DNA from 4 places in the Microbulbifer sp. CAU 1566 genome. Region 4 is predicted to be linked to each of the others. Evidence: predicted binding sites of a transcription regulator. Region 4 holds the regulator's gene; each other region holds the start of a gene.
What was found. Region 4 encodes sigma-54, which starts transcription at its own class of promoters, with help from an activator protein. Its sites were predicted from a motif close to TGGCACANNNNTTGCNNT; they were not measured.

Region 1 (4,871 bases), on a different contig from region 4:
TTGGCGCCGAGCATGATGTGGCTGAACATCGTGATTCCTTCTGACTATTGAAGTGGGGGATCAGTGTACACCGGTATCCGGTGCCGGCTGCTAGACGAAAGTGTCCAGTAACATTTGCGCTTTCGTCGTCCCTGAAAGAAAAGCCCCGGCGGCGACCGGGGCTTTTGGACGTGCGCTTGAACCTTGGCGCAGGGGCGTTTAGTGCTTGGGCTTTTCCGGGCGGAATACGCCGACGTTCCTGTAACCCTGGTCCAGCAGATGCGACGCGTGCAGCTGGCTCATGACGCCGCGGGCGCAGTACAGCAGATAGTGTTTATCTTTGTCCAGCTTCTGGAAGGCGGTGCTCAAGCGGTAGAAGGGAATGGTTTCCACTTCGGTGTTGTCCAGCTCCAGCGGATTGACTTCCTCTTCCGTGGGGTGGCGGATGTCGATGACGATGGCCTCGCCCGGCTCGGCAACAATATCCACCGGCGGAGTGTCTTCCCCCAGGTCCTGCATCACTTCGTCGATATTCTGGATCACCCGGTTGCCGATAGCGCGATCGAGTACGGTGAAGTCGAAGCGGGTTTCCTCGTGTACGACTTTTTCCATTTTCGCGCGGGTGGTGGGTTTTACCGAGATCACTCCGCAGTACTCCGGCATGTTCGCGGCAAAGTCTTCGGTGCCGATGGCGCGAGCGGTGCGGATGATGTCCGTTTTGTCCGAGGCAATCAGCGGGCGCAGTACCAGGGTGTCGGTCACGCTGTCGATCACCGCGAGGTTTTTCAGGGTCTGGCTGGAGACCTGGGCAATGGCTTCGCCGGTCACCACCGCATCCACTTCCAGCTCCTTGGCCATAGCGGATGCGGCACGCAACATCATGCGTTTCAGGGTTACGCCCATATAAGAGTCGTCCACCTGTTCGAGGATCTCTGCGACCACTTCGTCGAAGGGTACAGTGATGAACTTCACCCGGTGTGATGCGCCGTACTTGTTCCACAGGTAGAAGGCGACTTCTTTTACCCCCAATTCGTGCTGGCGGCCGCCCAGGTTGAAAAACAGGAAATGGGTGCGGATGCCGCGCTTCATGGTCAGGTAGCTGGCCACGGTGGAGTCAAAACCGCCGGACACCAGTGACAGAACCGGGTCCTGGGTTCCGAGTGGGAAACCACCGAGGCCCTGGTGCAGTTCTTCGATCACGTTCAGTTTGTCGTGGCGGACTTCCAGCTTCACGGTGATGTCGGGGTTTTTAAGTTTTACCCCGGCGGCGTCGCTGTTCTGGTTCAGGCCGCCACCCACGTACTGCTCCACATCCAGTGACTGGAAGTCGTGCTTGCCGGTGCGCTTTACCCGCACACAGAAGGTTTTGCCGGCCAGTTGCGGGCCCCATATGGCGAGGGTTTTCTGATAGATGTCGTCCAGGTCACCCAGCGGGAACTGTTGCACCCGGGCAAAGTTGGCAATACCGGGCGTCTGCGCCAAAACCTCTTCTATTCGCTCGGAAAGATGGGATACTGCGTCTGGCGCTACGACATCAATTTTTTCCCAGTCTTTACGCACCTGAATACGATCGTCTAACTGGCGCATCAATTTTCGCAGGTTGTCCGCAAGCTGGCGCGACATGCGCTTGCGCACCGGATTACTTTTGATGGTGATTTCTGGGAAGAATTTGACGACGAAGTGCATAGAAGGTGCCGGATACCGCGGTTAAGGGTGTTGGGTTGCTGGGTCTGGTCAATCGTGCTTCGTTTGACGAGAAGATTGCAAAGGTGGCGAATTATAAACTCGCTGCAGGCAATTTGCTTGCGAGCCAGGCGGCCCGCAACCAGGGGTAGCACCAAAATGGTGCCTTTTGTGACTGGTTGGCCCAATAATGGTGCAATATAAGGTTTGGGAGCACCATTTTTGGGACTATCGTGAGCCTGCACTGTCAGCAATGGAGCTGAATCAGGCCTCGCGTTTAGTTTTTTCCGCTACTGGCGGCCTGTTCCGCGCATCGGATTCAATTAGCGGCCAGTTTGCCCCAATTTGGCACACTCCTTGCTTTGTCTGTTGCCACAAGATAAAGCGAATTGGCGCGACACATAAATTTTCATTCTTGGAGGACTGCAATGTCAGCGAAAACGCTCGGACTCATCAAAGAGAGCGAAGCAAAATGGGTAGACCTGCGCTTCACCGATACCAAAGGTAAGGAACAACACGTTTCCATTCCGTCTAAGGAAGTTGGCAGCGAGTTCTTCGAAGAAGGCAAAATGTTCGATGGTTCTTCCATCGCTGGTTGGAAGGGCATCAACGAATCCGACATGATTCTGATGCCGGACGACGAAACTTCTTTCCTGGACCCCTTCACCGATGAAGCGACTGTCATCATTCGCTGTAACATCGTTGACCCGATCACCGGCCAGGGCTACGAGCGCGACCCGCGTTCCATCGCGCTGCGCGCCGAGGAATACCTGAAGTCCACCGGTCTGGGTGACACCGTGCTGATGGGTCCGGAGCCCGAGTTCTTCGTATTCGACGACATCACCTGGGGTGCCGAAATGGGCGGCGCCTTCTACAAAATCAATTCTGAAGAAGCGGCCTGGTCTTCCGGCGCCAGCTACACCGATGGCAACATGGGCCACCGTCCGGGCGTGAAAGGCGGCTACTTCCCGGTTCCGCCGGTCGATTCCCTGCACGACATCCGCGCCGCCATGTGTTCCGCGATGGAAGCCATGGGCCTGGAAATCGAAGTGCACCACCATGAAGTGGGTACTGCTGGCCAGTGTGAAATCGGCGTTGGTGCCAACACCCTGACCAAAAAAGCGGACGAAGTTCAGATCCTGAAGTACGCGGTACACAACGTAGCCCACGCTTACGGCAAAACGGCGACCTTCATGCCGAAGCCGCTGGTAGGTGACAACGGTTCCGGTATGCACGTGCACCACTCCTTCAGTAAAGACGGTGTAAACCAGTTCGCCGGTGACGCCTACGCTGGCCTGTCTGAAACTGCCCTGTTCTACATCGGCGGTATCATCAAGCACGCGCGCGCCCTGAATGCCATCTGTAACCCGTCCACCAACTCCTACAAGCGTCTGGTGCCGGGCTTCGAGGCGCCGGTAATCCTGGCCTACTCTGCGCGCAACCGCTCTGCGTCCATCCGCATCCCGTTCGTGGCGAGCCCGAAAGGCAAGCGCGTCGAGACCCGCTTCCCGGATCCGACCGCCAACCCGTACCTGGCCTTCGCAGCGCTGCTGATGGCTGGCCTCGACGGCGTGAAGAACAAGATCCACCCTGGCGACCCTGCAGACAAAGACCTGTACGACCTGCCGGCGGAAGAGCTGGCCGAGTACCCGACTGTTGCCTCCAGCCTGGAACAGGCCCTGGACGCACTGGATCAGGACCGCGCCTTCCTGACCGAAGGTGGCGTATTCACCGACGATGCCATCGACGCCTTCATCTCCCTGAAGCGCGAAGAAGTACAACGTGTCAACATGACCACTCACCCGGTTGAGTTTGAACTGTACTACTCCTGCTAAGTAGCAGGTATCATCAGCGTGCCGCCGCCGGATTTGTTCTGGTGAGAACGGTGCAAAGATGACGAGAAAGCCTACACCTTCACGGTGTGGGCTTTTTTTATGCCGGTCGGGCGTGTCGGAGTACACTAGCCTTAAATAAACGCGAGAAAGAGGCGGGAAAGCCCATGAACAAACGGATTTCGCTGTCAGCGCTCTGTTCACTGCTGTTGCTGCTGATCGCGCTGCCGCTGATGGCGCAGCAGGACACAGTCGCTGATTCCGACGATAAAAGCGCGAAACAGTCCTCCGGCAACAGCATCTACAAAATTGTCGGCCCGGACGGCAAGGTGACCTTCAGTGACAGCCCGCCGGCGGGCCAGAAGGCCGAGAAAATTCAGATAGGCCCCACCAATGTCCAGCCGGTAGCGCCGCCACTGCCCATGCCCACGCGCAAGCTGTCGCCGCGGGAGACCGAGGGCGGCGGCTATGATGAGGAAGACCGCAGGGAATACGAGCAGGAACCGGCCAATATCACCATCCTCAGCCCGGCCAATGGCGCCACCATCCCTCCCGGACAGCGTTTTATCGTGCTGCAGGTGGCGGTGAATCCAATGCCCAGGGATGGTTATCAGTTCTTTGCAGTGATCGATGGCCAGCGCTGGTCCGGTACTTCCTCCGGTAGCAGCCTGGATATTTCCGCACTGGAGCGCGGTACCCACACGGTGCAGGCCGTGTTGCTCAGCGCCAGCGGCCAGCCCCTGGCGCAGTCGCAGGCCATCCAGATCTTTGTAAAGCGCCCCGGAGGCCAGCTGCCGGACTTCCCCGCGGAACAGGCGCCACAGATGCCGCAAATGCCCCAGGCACCGGGCGTGGCCAAGCCACCGAAACCCCAGCCGCGCTGAGCCTGGCCTGCGTGGCCACCTGCTCGCCGGGGCCCAGCGCCCCGGCCGGCGCTTTCCCCATCGTCTCTTTTTCGCCGGTCCTGCTTCTACGTCTGCTCCAGCCCCTGCCCCAGAATTGACCCGGCGCCCTCTTGTGAACCCTAACTCTGGCTATTTTTTACTCTGCGCACCATAATGGTGCGCATGCCTGTGGCCTTCGCCGCCGCTGCCTGTGAAAACTTCGTAATTGCCCGGTTTTCTGCGCCATTTTGGTTTGCTTTTTGCACCGCCAATAGGCGAACCGGAGATGTGAACAGAATTGGAACGCTCAACCTCGGAAGCCTCAATGCTCAATGACCGCCAGTTACGCCTGCTGCTGGACAACCTGACGTCTGCTGTATTGGTACTGGATGAAAACCTGTCGCTCTGTTACCTGAATTCCGCGGCGGAAGATCTGGTGGCCGCGTCCAGTGCCCGCTCCATCGGCCTGCCGCTGGAGGAAGTGGTGCGCGAG
Region 2 (4,871 bases), 260 kb from region 4:
GCCACCGGACTTCAAAAAAACTTAAGCCGGCTCTGCAATCTTGACGATTTCTTCCTGGGTCGCAGGGCGGCGTTGCTCACGCTCTTCTACGAAAACGATCTTCTCGTCTTTCTCGTCGGTGTTTACGAACTGGCGGAAGCGCTTGACCATCTCTGGATCGTTGATCGCAGTTTTCCACTCACACTGGTAAGTGCCAACCACATTGGTCATCTGGCGCTCCAGCTCATCACAGATACCCAGCTTGTCCTCGATCACCACCTCACGCAGGTAATCCAGACCACCCTCCAGGTTCTCCAGCCACACCGAAGTCCGCTGCAACTTGTCCGCCGTGCGCACGTAGAACATCAGCACCCGGTCGATATATTTAATCAGCGTCACATCATCCAGATCCGTCGCGAACAAGTCCGCGTGACGCGGGCGCATACCGCCGTTACCACACACATACAGGTTCCAACCGTTCTCGGTAGCAATCACACCAATATCTTTACTCTGTGCTTCCGCACACTCACGGGTACAACCGGAAACCGCCATCTTGATCTTGTGCGGCGAGCGCAGGCCCTTGTAGCGGTTCTCCACCGTCAGCGCCATGCCCACACTGTCCTGCACACCAAAGCGACACCAGGTGCTGCCCACACAGGACTTCACCGTACGCAAGGATTTGCCATACGCGTGGCCGGTTTCAAAGCCCGCGTCGGTCAGCTCGCGCCAAATCTCCGGCAACTCCTCCAAGCGCGCACCGAACAGGTCGATACGCTGACCGCCGGTAATCTTGGTATAGAGGTCGTACTTCTTCGCCACCTGTCCCAGCACGATCAATTTATCCGGCGTAATCTCACCGCCGGCAATACGCGGAACCACGGAGTAGGTACCATTCTTCTGCATATTCGCCATAAAGGTATCGTTGGTGTCCTGCAGGCCAACGTGGGGCTTCTCGTGGATATGTTCGTTCCATAGGGACGCAAAGATGGAAGCCGCGGTGGGCTTACAGATTTCACAGCCTTTACCGGAACCGTGCTTGTGCAACAGCTCGTCGAAGGTTTTGATTTCCTCCACCTGCACCATGTGGAAAATTTCCTGGCGGGTGTAAGGGAAGTGCGGGCAGAGGTCGTTGTTGACTTCCATACCCAGGGCCGCGAGTTCCGCATCCACCACGTTTTTCAGCAGTGCAGAACAACCGCCACAGCCGGTGGCCGCCTTGGTGCAGTCTTTGACTTCACCCACAGAGCAGCAACCGCCCTGAACCGCACCGACGATATCGCCCTTGCTGACGTTGTGACAGGAACAGATGGTGGCGGTGTCCGGCAGCGCGTCTGCACCCAGGGCCGGGGCAGCGCCGTCCAGTGCCGGCAGGATCAGTTGCTCCGGGTGCTCCGGCAGATCCATATCGTTCAGGTGGTATTGCAGCAGGGTGTCGTAATCGCCGGTGTCGCCCACCAGCACCGCGCCGCGCAGCTTCTTGCCTTCGCGATCGGTAATCATGCGCTTGTACACGCCGGTCTGCTCGTCGACGAAGGTGATCGCCGCGGAGCCTTCCGCGCGGCCGTGGGCGTCGCCGATGGAGCCGACTTCCACACCCAGCAGTTTCAGCTTGGTGCTCATGTCTGCGCCGTTGAATTCCGCCGCTTCGCCACACAACAGCGAAACCGCGGTGCGCGCCATGGTGTAGCCGGGTGCTACCAGGCCGTAGATAAAGTTGTTGAACAGGGCACATTCGCCGATGGCGAAAATGTTTTTGTCGGAGGTACGGCAGGTATTGTCGACCACGATACCGCCGCGCTCACCCAGTTCGATACCGGCGGATTTGGCCAGGCTGTCTTCCGGGCGAATACCCGCGGAGAATACAATCAGGTCTGTATCCAGGGACTTATCGCCCTTGAAGTTCATGCGCAGGCGGCCGCCGTCCACTTCTTCGATCAGTTCGGTGGCGGTGCTGGTGTGTACGGTCACGCCCAGCTCTTCAATTTTTTCCCGCAGTAACTTGGAGCCGCCTTCGTCCAGCTGTACGGACATCAGGCCGGGGGCGAATTCGACCACGTGGGCTTCCAGGCCCAGCTGTTTGAGTGCGTTGGCCGCTTCCAGGCCCAGCAGGCCACCGCCCACAACCACTCCAACCTTGCCGTCTTTGGCGGCGGCCTGGATTTTGTCGAGGTCTTCGAGGGTGCGGTACACGAAGCACTTTTCGTGCTGATGGCCGGGGATCGGCGGAACAAAAGGATAGGAGCCGGTGGCCAGGATCAGGTGATCGTAGGCAACGGATGCACCGCTGGCGGAGGTCACGATTTTATTTTCGCGATCAATGCCCACGGCGGCGTCGTTCAGTCGCAGGTCGTAGCCCCAATCGCGATACTGCTCCACCTTGCCCATGGCCAGGTCGTCGGCGGTGCGGCCGCCAAAGTATTCGGAGAGGTGTACCCGGTCGTAGGCGGGACGGGGTTCGGCGCAAAATACCAGCACGTCGAACAGTTCCCGTTCGGGACGATTTGCCAGTTGTTCCAGGAAGTGGTGACCCACCATGCCGTTGCCGATGACGACGATTTTTTGCTTAACCATAATCTCTGCCGTTTGAACCTGATTCGTGCGACAGAAGAAAAGCGTTGGGGGAGGGCCTGGTTAGCTTGCGGCTGCACGGGCGTCCCCTCTTCTGTCGAAGAGTGTCAGGCGCCGTTGCCTTGCTAAAAGAATTTCGGATTGTGATAAAAGGTATTCAATCTCTGTGCCAACTTGTTACAGGCGGTATAAGGCGGGGGAAACCATAGGAACTGTGCGGTTTATTGGCGAGTGCGCATCCATTGATGTTGCATTTTGGTGCGCATGGCCGATCTGCGCCCCATGTTGGAACTTTGCGGGGCGGAATGATCGTTGGCGGTTAATCAGAGGAAGTACAGCAGGTGGGAAAGAATCGCCAGAATCGCCACCGTCTGCCAGAACAGCAGTGGATTGCGCTCCATCAACGGTGGCTTCTCCCCGCTGGCGAACTTTTTGTTCGGCGTACTGAGATCGTGCACAAACTCCGACAGAGCCGGGTAACGGTTTTTCGGGTCTGGCGCGCAGGCCCGGCGCAGGGCACCGTCAATCCAGTCCGGCAAATCTTCCCGCTGGCGGCGCGCACTGATATAGCGCAGGCTGGCATAGTTCTTCAGCTGGTAATGATTGCTGCCGAAGCGTTCCTTATAAGGGTAGTGACCGGTGAGCATCTCGTAGGCAATAACGCCGAGGGAGAAAATATCCGAGCGGTGACTGGCGGCATCACTGAAAAAGTATTCCGGTGCGCAGTAGTTCTTGCTGCCCGGCGGTGCACTGTCCTGATAGCGCAGCAACTCCTGCAGCCCTGCCGCATTGGCGCCCCCCAGATCGATCAGCTTCAGGCGACCGGAGGAATCCACCATAATGTTTTCCGGCTTCAGATCCCCGTGCACGATTTCCAGTCGCTGCAAGCGACGCAGGGCACTGACCAATTGCTGCACCAGATTGCGCACCTGATCCAGCGGCGGCTGCGGATTCAGCTGCATCCACTGTCGCAGATTCTGCCCGTCCACATACTCCATTACGTGATAAAGAAACTTGCGCTCCTTGCGCGGCGGAAACACCTTCACAATGGCCGGGTGCTCCAACCGGCGCCCGGTCCACTCCTCGGCGATAAACCGCTCGATATAGGCGGGATCGTCACTGAAGTTTTCCGATGGCGCCTTCAATGCACGCAGCTCATCGGAATCCAAATCCCGCACCAGATACAGATAACTGCGGCTGCTCGCATGTAACTCCTGCAGCACTTCGTAATCATCGATCTTGTTGCCCGGTTGCAGGGGCGGCGGGAAAGGCAGCTGACTCGTCGCCAGCATCACATCGTCCGCCTCCAGTGTCTCGAGCACATTCGCCCGGCACAGCGCCAGGCTCAGATTGTCCTTGCTGCCGTTCTCCAGTGCCGCCGCCATCAATGGCTGCGACGCCTCCAACTGGTGATCCAACAGTAACTGGCGAAATTGCTGGATGGGCAGAAAATCGTGAATGCCGTCGGTGGTTACACAATAAAGATCGCCCGCTTCCAGCGGCTCCTGCCGGTAATCCACCTCAATATGCGCATCCATTCCCAGCGCGCGACTCAAAAAAGTCCGCCCCGGACCCAGCGTGCGACTGTGATCCCGGGTCAGGCAATCCAGGTTGCCGTCCCGCAGCCGGTAAATCCGCGAATCCCCGATATGAATCAGATGGGCCGTAGAGCCTTTGAAAACCACCGCAGAGAAAGTCGTCAACCAACCCCGCTGTACCTCATCTGCACCACCGCTCTGCCGATACAGCCAACCATTCAGCGCATGCAGAACCCGCGCCGCCGCCTGCTTCACCGACCAGGAATCCGGCGTACTGTAATAATCGGAAATAAATCCACTCACCGCAGCCCGCGCCGCCGCACCACCCGCCTCGGCACTACCCACCCCATCCGCAATCGCCGCCAGCGAACCGCGATATCGCAGATCACTCCCGGTCGCCCGATAGATCGCCACCGCGTCGTCGTTATAAGCGCGCTGGCCACACTCGGTGGCGGTGGCAAATTCCAGATTTTCGGAATTGGAAGCCTGTTGATCGGAGTCGGGCACAGTGATGATTTCGCAGGTGGTGTTCATATCAAGCAACGTCGATCAGGGAAACACTACCGTCAGGCATTACCTCGGCCATCTGACCTTCCGGCTCTTCCAGGAACAGCAGCGTAACAAACCCAAGTACCGCCGTACCCGCAATCACCAGAAAGAAGGTCTCGTAAGAAACCATACTCAGCACCGTCAGGTAGAAAACCGCGCCCACATTCCCGTAAGCCCCCGTCATCCCCGCAATCTGCCCGGTCAAACGACGCTTGATCAGCGGCACTACCGCAAACA
Region 3 (4,871 bases), on a different contig from region 4:
GGCGGTTTCCGGGTTGGCTGCTACGGCGCCACTGACCGCGGCTGAAGCGGTAGCCGGGTTGGTTGCAACCGCTGCACTTACCGCGGCCTCTGCAACGGCCGGGTTGGCAGTAACGGCAGCACTCACCACGCTGGCCGCGCTGTCCGGGTTGGCGGCAACGGCGGCCGCCACAATAGCACCGGCCTGCTCAGGAGAGGCGGCCACGGCTTGCGCAACAATCTCTTCTACGCTCAGGCCTTCGTCGGCGGCAAGCGCAATTACTTGTTCCATGGAGTAGCCGGCCTGAATGTACTGTGCCACATCGGCAAAAGCTACGCTGCTCAGCAAACTCGCACCCAGTGCGAACCCCAATGCTGACTTTTTCATACTTCCCCCTAAAGAAGATTATTTTCGGTAGATTCCTTTCGAAACAGCGGAGGATTGTAGCGGCTATACCGCAAATGGGAAGACTGCGCCACTTACCTCACCGCAAATATTCACAAATGTCTTAAAACAAGCGCACAAAACGGAAAAAATTTAGCCCTAAAGGGCTAGAAAAATCCTGTACACACTCGGTACATAAAAGGGCGCCCACTCAGAGCTTGTCTAGTCAGCCGCTTCTTTTTCATACAAAGCGCGCTCTTCGAGCATCTCCAGCTGCGCGGTTAACTGGTAAACACGGTTTTGCAGCAAGTCCTGAGTGCGTTGCCATTCCTCCACTCTCTGCGCTTCCGCCTGGAGTCGCCGGCGCCGTAACCAGATTGCTGCTGCCAACAGAATCAGCCCCGGCCCGGTCAGGCCCAATGCCGCACGCCACACCAGCTGGTAGCCCGCAGCCGGGTGGCGGCTTACCGATAGAGTCCCTGCAATATCCCAGCCAGCCAGTACCTCGGCTTGCACAATTGGCGGATTAATCGGCAACAAACGCTGAAACCACAGCGGCACGCCCGGCTCAACCAAGGCATATCGCTGCTCATACAGAGTGTTACCGGCCGGGTCTGTTAACGTGATCTGCCCATAGGCGCCGCTCTGGCCTATGGCGCTGAGTAAGGTGTCCCGGATGAGCGGGTTGCCGGTGTGACGCTTATCTTCTGGATCCGTTGTGATGCCGTCGCCACTGTGCATATAAGGCTGCAACGCCGCGCTGATGGCATTGGCGCTGTCCTGGGCCTGCAATTCCTGCATTGCCAATATCTGCGCGCGCACCACCAGTACACCGAACAGCGCCAGGGCTCCAAGTGCCAGCACGCAGCAGAGCGCAAAGCGCCCCCAGCCGATGATTGACTGGTGTTTGTTCGATTTGTAAACAGTCATTGCTCAGAGCACTCCTTCTTTTTCCATACGTGCCACCAGTTCTCGCCACAGGCTGGAGCCGGAGTGGTTGCGGACTTTTACTTCGTGTTCGTTTTGCTCTGTACGCTTATTCAGCCACAGGCCACTGGCGTTGAAGCTGTACACCGGAGCCAGGTCTGTGCGGTCGCGAGCGGCCATGATTTCACCGGTCATATTGTCCAGTACCAGTGGGTGCTCCCCAGAGTTGGCCCGGTACAGCAGCACCATATGCGCCTGGCCCAGCTCTTTGGCGGTGACGTACATCAGGCGCAGTTTGTCTGGATCTATGTTGGCGCCTTGCAGGCTGAAGAGTTTGGCAATGGCAAAGTCTTCACAATCGCCACCGTTAGAGGCGAGGAACTGCACCGGTGTGGCCCAGTAGTCCTGCTGGTGCCAGTGGTCCTGGTCTTCGGCAAACGGGATTCGGTTCAGGAATGCATTAATGTGCTGTAAGCGTTGCCACTCCAGTACAGCTGCCTGTTCCTTCACCATCAACTGCCAGCTGAGTAGTCGGACTCTCGCTTCCGGCCCGTAGTGGTCGCTCATCTCCTGCACCAGGCCATCTGGCAACTTGAGGGGGGCAACCGCCGCCGCGGCCATCAGCAGGCCGCTGGTGAAGAGCAGGGCCAGGGAGGGTATGATCAGCACCAGCTGAGCGTGGCGCGTGAATCTACATTGGTCACTATGGGGCTTTTGCCGGTCACAGGTACTACCCATTACAACTCCTGCGCAGTAATACGGCCGAATTGGCCAAAGTGCAGTTACAAGGAAGTCTTTGCTTTCGCACAAATTGTTTCGCTCAAAAAATGAACGAGCCGGCTAAAAGTTTGGCACTGCGCCGGAGAAGTGAGGGCGGCGCGAAGTCGCTGAGGCAGAAGTGCCCGCCACAAATGGATTGGTAAGTAGAAACCAGGGCCATGTCGCGCAGAAAATAGGTTGGAAAATGCGCAAGCCGTACAGTTGGTACGCAACTTGCTGACGAATAAATAGAGGGCGTTACCGAGGTAAAAGTGACAAATCTATACAATGGAGTCAGAGCCTGACGCTTGTCCCCGTTTTTGTTGAATTGTCATAATTTGCTGATAAAGTGTGACGCCTGTCACGATTTGGGTGTCTCCAATTTATTTGGACCGGATGCCAAATAAAAAGAATGAAGGAAAGGAACTTAGGAATGAACGAAGTAAAAAAAGCTGTAATCCCGGTGGCTGGCCTGGGCACCCGCATGCTCCCCGCCACCAAGGCCATCCCGAAAGAGATGCTGCCTATCGTTGACAAGCCGCTGATCCAATACGTGGTTAACGAGGCCGTCGCAGCCGGAATTAAAGAAATCGTGCTGGTCACCCACGCCAGTAAAAACGCCATCGAAAACCACTTCGATACCTCCTTTGAGCTGGAAGCCCAGCTGGAAAACCGCCTCAAGCGCCAGCTGTTGGAAGAAGTACGCTCCATCGTCCCCAAAGACGTCACCGTGATTTCCGTGCGCCAGGCTGAGGCCAAAGGCCTGGGCCACGCCATCAGCTGTGCCCGCCCGGTAGTCGGGGAGAACCCCTTCGCCGTGTTGCTGCCAGATGTACTGATCGACCAGTACGCAGCAGACCTCAAGGCCAGCAACCTCGCCGACATGGTGAAAAACTTCGCCACCAGCAAAGCCAGCCAGATCATGGTAGAGCCCGTAGAGTGGAGCCAGGTCAGCAAATACGGTGTGGTGGACTGCCTGGGTGCAGACCTGCAAACCGGCGGCACCGCCAAGATCGACGGCATGGTAGAAAAGCCGGAAGTAGACGCCGCCCCCTCCAACATGGCGGTTGTAGGGCGCTACGTACTGCCCGCGGAGATTTGGAGCCTGCTGGAAGACACCAAGCCCGGTGCCGGCGGTGAAATCCAGCTCACCGACGCCATCGACGAGCTGCTCAAAAAACAAACTGTAGAGGCATATCGTATCGTCGGTCACAGCCACGACTGCGGCAACAAGCTCGGTTACATGAAGGCGCAACTGGAATACGGCCTGCAGCACGCAGAAATCGGTGCAGACCTCAAAGCCCTACTGGCAAGACGCCCGGCAGCCGTTGCCGAGACTGCCTGACCAACGGCCAAGCCGGAGATACGGCAAAACCGGGTAGTAAATGACTAGATACTGCCGTTTATTACCCGGAAAGCCCGGCTGTGTTAAAAGCAAAACGAAAACGAAAGGCAAGAGGCTGGAAAGAGGCGGGCAAAGCAAAAGCCCGACAAGGCTGACCGTTCATGACCGCCCAGGTCTCAAACCAGCCTTGAAAAGCCCGGAATAACTGATAAAGTGTGACGCTTGTCTCATCTTGTCTGTGCAGTGCTTCCGGGCTGTTTCCGGTTAGTAACACAGTTTAGGCAGGGCGCTGGGGGCGTAATCCTCATTATTTGAGGGGGTGGCACACCGTTAGCGGTGGCCTTACTCGCGGGGGCGAGTTTTCTACACCTACCACATTAAACATTCCGTGAGCGGGCAGAGTGCATCTGTTCCCCGCAGATATCGTGTTTTCCGGTATTCCCCGAATAATCGCTCTCTAAAGAACAGTAACTCGAACAACAACAAGCGTGGCAGGGATTTGCCGCGGAACAGACACACGGACACCAATAACCATGACAGCAACCACCGCCGCACCACAAAGTGCAACTGCAGGCCCGGCCCCGGTTGCTTTCGGCCGCATCCAGCACCATGGCGCCGTCGACGGCGTCACTGGCTCCTGCCACCAGCTGTACCTGGATGAACAAAACTCCATTCTTATAGACTGCGGCCTGTTCCAAGGTGCAGAAACCTCACCGGGCGGCAGCAAGCACGACCGCCTGGAAATCGAATTCCCCATCGACAGCGTAAAAGCGCTGGTGGTCACCCACGTACACATCGACCACTGCGGCCGAATCCCCTACCTGATCGCCGCCGGCTTCCGTGGACCGATCTACTGCAGCGAGCCCAGCGCAGAACTCCTGCCCCTGGTATTAGAAGACGCCCTCAAAATCGGCGTAACCCGCAATAAAGCCCTGATCGAACAATTCCTCGGTTACATCAAAGCCCAGCTGCGCCCGCTGTCGTATAACACTTGGCAACCCGTAATTGATGAAGCAAGCAACACCCTGAACATCCGCCTGCAACGCGCCGGCCACATTCTCGGCTCCGCCTATGTGGAGTGCGACCTCAAGGTCGACGACAAAACATACGGCCAGAAAACCCGCCGCACCCTCTTCTCCGGCGATCTCGGCGCTCCCAACACGCCCCTGTTATATGGCCCGACCCCGAGTGAAGGCTGCGACGAACTCGTCATAGAAAGCACCTACGGCGACCGCATCCACGAAAACCGCGAACAGCGCGCCGAGAAACTGCACCAGGCCATAGAGCGCGCACTGAAAGACGGCGGCAGCGTCCTGATCCCCGCCTTCAGCATCGGCCGCACCCAGGAGCTGCTGTACGAGATTGAAAACATCATCCACGAGCAGAAACAGAAACTCGGCGAACAAAGCCCCTGGCATGACCTCCCGGTAGTTGTCGATTCACCGCTCGCCAGCCGCTTCACCGAAGTCTACCGTCG
Region 4 (4,871 bases):
ACAGCAAACATCAGCAAGACGAGGCGGTTGCATCCGCCCAGATACCGGAATTCACTATGCCGACGCTCAAAGCGTTACATCTCGCCAAGCAGTACAAAAAACGCAAAGTCGTCCAGGATGTCTCCGTGAGCGTGTCCAGTGGCCAGGTAGTTGGCCTTCTGGGGCCCAATGGCGCCGGCAAAACCACCTGTTTCTATATGATCGCCGGGCTGGTGCAGGCAGACGACGGCCAGGTGATGATCGACAGTGAAGACATCACCGGGCTGTCCATGCACGGCCGCGCCCGCAAAGGTATTGGCTACCTGCCCCAGGAAGCCTCCGTATTCCGCCGCCTGTCGGTGCAGGACAACATTCTCGCCATCCTGGAAACACGCAAGGACCTCAATCGCAGCCAGCGCAAAGAGCACCTGGAATCCCTGCTCGAAGAGTTCCATATCACGCACATCCGCGAGAGCCTCGGCATGGCGCTATCCGGCGGTGAGCGCCGCCGGGTTGAGATTGCCCGAGCCCTGGCCACCAACCCCGCCTTCGTGCTGCTGGATGAACCATTTGCCGGGGTGGACCCCATCTCCGTCAATGACATCAAACAGATCATCCGTCACCTGCGGGATCGCGGAATCGGCGTGCTCATCACCGACCACAATGTGCGCGAGACCCTGGATATCTGTGAAACCGCCTACATCGTCAGTGAGGGCCATATCATCGCCTCAGGCAACCCCAAAGACGTGGCCGAAAACAAGCAGGTGAAAGACGTCTATCTGGGACACGAATTCACCATCTGAGCACCATCACGTGTATTCATCAGCTTTTCTCACTCTTCGGCTGATGCCCATCACAATTTTGTAAAGAGTGACCAAAGGGACGAAATTTTTCGGCACACTTATTGCTTAACGTGCCTCTTGAGTTCCGTTTTGCCCCGGGGTAGTCTGCAGGAAATGAGCTTTCCGCCGCCGCTTCAAGCATCAAATTTGTCGCAGCGGCCCAACGCCAGATTTTTCTGCCGGCAAACTCCCTATGAAGCAGTCACTCCAGTTAAAACTCGGCACTCAGCTGACCATGACGCCACAGTTGCAACAGGCTATTCGCTTGCTGCAACTGTCGACGCTGGACCTGCAACAGGAAATCCAGTCCGCCCTGGATAGCAATCCGCTGCTGGAATCCGACTTCGAAGAACACACTGGCGAAGCCCCCCAGGAACAGAACACCCCCGCCACCTCCGAGCGCCAGGAGCGCGAAGCTGCCAACGCCGACAGCGTCCGCGAAGCGCAGGCCGAAGCCGGCGTGGACGGCGACTGGAACGGGGAAATTCCCGACGACCTGCCCGTCGACACCCGCTGGGACGATATCTACACCAACAGCAGCTACAGTGGCGGCGAGGCGGAAGAGTATGCGCTGGAGCAGCGCAATGCGGTCTCGGAGAGCCTGCAGGATCACCTGCTGTGGCAACTGAACCTCACCCCACTGACCGAAGGCGACAAGTTGATCGGCGAAGCCCTGATCGACGCCATTGCCCCTAACGGATTTCTGGATGCCGATCTGGATGAACTGGCCGCAGCGCTGAACGTAGAAACCGATGAAGTTCTGGCAGTACTGAAAACCATCCAGCACCTGGAACCGGTCGGATGCGGTGCCCGGGATCTGCGCGAGAGCCTGCTACTGCAACTGCGCCAGCTCCCCGAGCAGACACCCTGGCTGGCCCAAGCGCAGGCGATTGTCGGCCAACACCTGGACTTACTGGGCAAGCGGGACTTCCGCCAGCTCAGCCGCCGCACCCGCCTCAGCGAGATACAGCTGGGCGAGGTGATGCGCCTGATCCAGACACTCACGCCTTACCCGGGTGAAGCCTTCGGCGGCGAAGAGCCGCAATACGTGGTGCCGGATGTGATCGTCAGCCGCCGGGAACAGCGCTGGGTGGTGGAACTGAACCCGGAAACCACCCCCAAACTGCGCATCAACGACACATACGCGGCGCTGATCAAGCGCGCGGACAACTCCAATGAAAATAACTACCTGCGGGACAATCTGCAGGAGGCACGCTGGTTCCTGAAAAGCCTGCAGAGCCGCCATGAAACCCTGCTGAAGGTCGCCAGCTGTATCGTGGATAAACAGCGGGGGTTTTTCGAGCAGGGCCCGGAAGCCATGAAACCCATGGTACTGGCAAATATCGCCGAAACCATCGGCATGCACGAATCCACCATTTCCCGGGTCACCACGCAAAAATACATGCTTACGCCGCGCGGTGTATTCGAGCTCAAATACTTCTTCTCCAGCCATGTGAGCACCGACTCCGGTGAGGACGCCTCCTCCACCGCCATTCGCGCTCTGATTCGCAAGCTGGTGGATGCGGAGCAGCCACGCAAGCCACTGTCGGACAACAAGATCACCCAGGAGCTGGATGCCCAGGGCATCAAGGTGGCCCGCCGCACCGTGGCCAAATACCGCGAGTCCATGGGAATACCCTCCTCTAGCGAGCGAAAGCGACTGGTCTAACCAGACCAGTCACTAACTGGTGGCGCCACACCCCTCTCCCGGTCAGTTTCTGGACAACCAATGGCCAGACATTGAGTGTATCCTTCCATTCTGGCGCACTTCCTAGTAGGGTTGCCGCCCTGTGCGGGGGTGCCACCGGATGTGTTGTACCCTTTGAGGAGATTTCCATGCAGATCAATATCAGTGGCCACCATGTAGATGTTACTCCGGCCATTCGCGATTACTGCCTGACCAAACTGGACAAGCTCTCCCGCCACAATGACCTGATCACCAACGCCCAGGTCACTCTGTCCGTCGACAAACTTATCCAGAAAGCCGAGGCGCGGGTTCACGTGAACGGCAACAAGGATATTTTTGCGGATTCGGAATCTGAGGACATGTACGCAGCGATCGACTCGCTGTCCGACAAACTCGACCGACAGCTGCTGAAACACAAAGAAAAGTTACGCAGTCACCGGTAGTTTTCACTAGCCGTTAGACAACTGGCAACTTGCGGGCTCACGCCCGGCAGGTTGCGCCAGATCATTAGTAAGTTATGACACTGGAAGCATTACTCTCTCCCCGCCTAAGCCTTTGCCACCTGGCGGGGAGCAGCAAAAAAAAGCTGCTGCTCAATATCGCCCAGGCGATCTCAGAAGAATACCCCGATCTGGATTCCGACACCGTCTTCAACCAGTTGGTTGCCCGGGAGCGCCTGGGCTCCACCGGCATCGGTGAAGGCGTGGCCATTCCCCACTGTCGCCTGCCCGGCTGCGAGCGCCCGATTGGCGTCCTCTGCACCACATCGCCAGCAGTCGACTTCGATGCTATCGACCGCCAGCCCGTAGACCTGCTGTTTGCACTGCTGGTACCGGAAGACTCCGACCAGGAACACCTGGACACCCTGGCCGAGATCGCCGCCCTGTTCAGCGATAGCCGTGTGCGCGAAAAACTGCGTGAGGCCACCACCAGCGACGACCTCTACGCGCTGGCCATCAACAGCGCTGCCGCGGCATAATAACGCCACTCGACCCGGACTAAGGTCCTGGCATTCGACCATCGTTGCCCCGGCAGCCGCATCGCGCGGCCTCATGCAGTGAATTCAAAAGCAAGGAGCGCTTGTACTATGCGACTGGTAATCATCAGCGGCCGCTCAGGCTCTGGAAAGAGTTCCGCCCTGCAGTTGCTGGAGGATGTCGGTTTCAACTGTATCGACAACCTCCCCGCCAGTCTGCTCCCTGAGCTGGTTCGCAGGGTGTCGGAACAGCCCCAGGAAAACACCCAGCTGGCACTCGGTATCGACGCCCGCAACCTGTGGCACGATGTGCGCCAGGCACCCAAGGTGATTGAAGACCTGCGGGAAAGCGGCATCGATTGCGATGTCATCTACCTGGACGCCCGCTCACCGATACTGGTACAGCGCTTCAGTGAAACCCGCCGCAAGCACCCCCTCAGCGACAGCCGTACCCACCTGCTGGAAGCCCTGAACCACGAGAAAGAACTGCTCGCGCCGCTGTCGGCCATGGCCGACCTGGTGATCGACACCAGCAGCCTCAGCCTGCACCAGCTGCGCGACCAGGTGAAATCCCGCGTAGTGGGCAAAGACTCCCCGGGTATGGCAATACTCTTCCAGTCCTTTGGCTTCAAGCACGGGGTACCGGTGGATGCGGACCTGGTCTTCGACCTGCGCTGTCTGCCCAATCCCTACTGGGTCGCCGAACTGCGCAACAAGACCGGCATGGATCCGGAAGTGGCAGAATTCCTGCGCTCACACCAGGAAACTGAAGATATGCAGCGGGACATCACCGCCTTCCTCGAACGCTGGCTGCCGTCCTACCAACAGAGTAACCGCAGCTATACCTCGGTCTCTATCGGCTGTACCGGTGGCCGCCACCGTTCCGTGTACATGGTGGAGCAGCTGGCCAAACACTTTGCCAGCACATTCAAAAACATCCAGATACGCCACCGCGAACAGCAGAAACACGCCTGACAAACAGAACAGTCCCATGCAGAAAAGCCGAATCACCATCATCAACAAACTGGGCCTGCACGCCCGTGCCGCCAGCAAGTTTGCCCAGACCAGCGCACGCTTTTCTTCCGAAGTAAAAGTGCATTGCCAGGGCAAAGCGGTGGATGGCAAAAGTGTGATGGCGCTGATGTTGCTGGCCGCAGGCAAAGGTATAGAACTGGAACTGGAAGTGTGCGGTCGCGATGAGGATGCCGCGCACGAGGCGATTTGCGCACTGATCAATGACCGCTTCGGGGAAGGTGAATAACCGCTCCCGACCGCTGCCCGCTATAATGCCCGCACTTTAACGCCAGCCAGACAGCAGGAATCTCTGTGCCCAATCCCGTCACTGCCGACATCAAGTTCAGCGCCCAGAATCAGCTCGGCGAGCTGT

Region 1: a site for sigma-54 is predicted at 2,009-2,026, ahead of glnA (glutamate--ammonia ligase). Genes of this name have one in related genera too.
Region 2: a site for sigma-54 is predicted at 2,702-2,719, ahead of nirB (nitrite reductase large subunit NirB). Genes of this name have one in related genera too.
Region 3: a site for sigma-54 is predicted at 2,273-2,290, ahead of galU (UTP--glucose-1-phosphate uridylyltransferase GalU). Genes of this name have one in related genera too.

The regions. Positions count from the first base shown of each region.
Region 1 is NZ_JALNMG010000004.1:90,329-95,199, reverse strand. It holds gene M0G74_RS11335 (VOC family protein) at 1-29, opposite strand, end outside; gene thiI (tRNA uracil 4-sulfurtransferase ThiI) at 199-1,665, opposite strand; gene glnA (glutamate--ammonia ligase) at 2,091-3,497, shown strand; gene M0G74_RS11320 (DUF4124 domain-containing protein) at 3,662-4,378, shown strand; gene glnL (nitrogen regulation protein NR(II)) at 4,704-4,871, shown strand, end outside.
Region 2 is NZ_JALNMG010000001.1:586,500-591,370, reverse strand. It holds gene nirB (nitrite reductase large subunit NirB) at 22-2,550, opposite strand; gene M0G74_RS02510 (bifunctional protein-serine/threonine kinase/phosphatase) at 2,871-4,619, opposite strand; gene M0G74_RS02505 (NarK family nitrate/nitrite MFS transporter) at 4,621-4,871, opposite strand, start outside.
Region 3 is NZ_JALNMG010000005.1:287,170-292,040, reverse strand. It holds gene M0G74_RS14130 (hypothetical protein) at 1-366, opposite strand, end outside; gene M0G74_RS14125 (LapD/MoxY N-terminal periplasmic domain-containing protein) at 586-1,293, opposite strand; gene M0G74_RS14120 (transglutaminase-like cysteine peptidase) at 1,297-2,028, opposite strand; gene galU (UTP--glucose-1-phosphate uridylyltransferase GalU) at 2,483-3,394, shown strand; gene M0G74_RS14110 (MBL fold metallo-hydrolase) at 3,928-4,871, shown strand, end outside.
Region 4 is NZ_JALNMG010000001.1:326,094-330,964, forward strand. It holds gene lptB (LPS export ABC transporter ATP-binding protein) at 57-782, shown strand; gene M0G74_RS01455 (RNA polymerase factor sigma-54) at 1,015-2,490, shown strand; gene raiA (ribosome-associated translation inhibitor RaiA) at 2,658-2,951, shown strand; gene ptsN (PTS IIA-like nitrogen regulatory protein PtsN) at 3,026-3,487, shown strand; gene rapZ (RNase adapter RapZ) at 3,596-4,459, shown strand; gene M0G74_RS01475 (HPr family phosphocarrier protein) at 4,476-4,745, shown strand; gene mgtE (magnesium transporter) at 4,811-4,871, shown strand, end outside.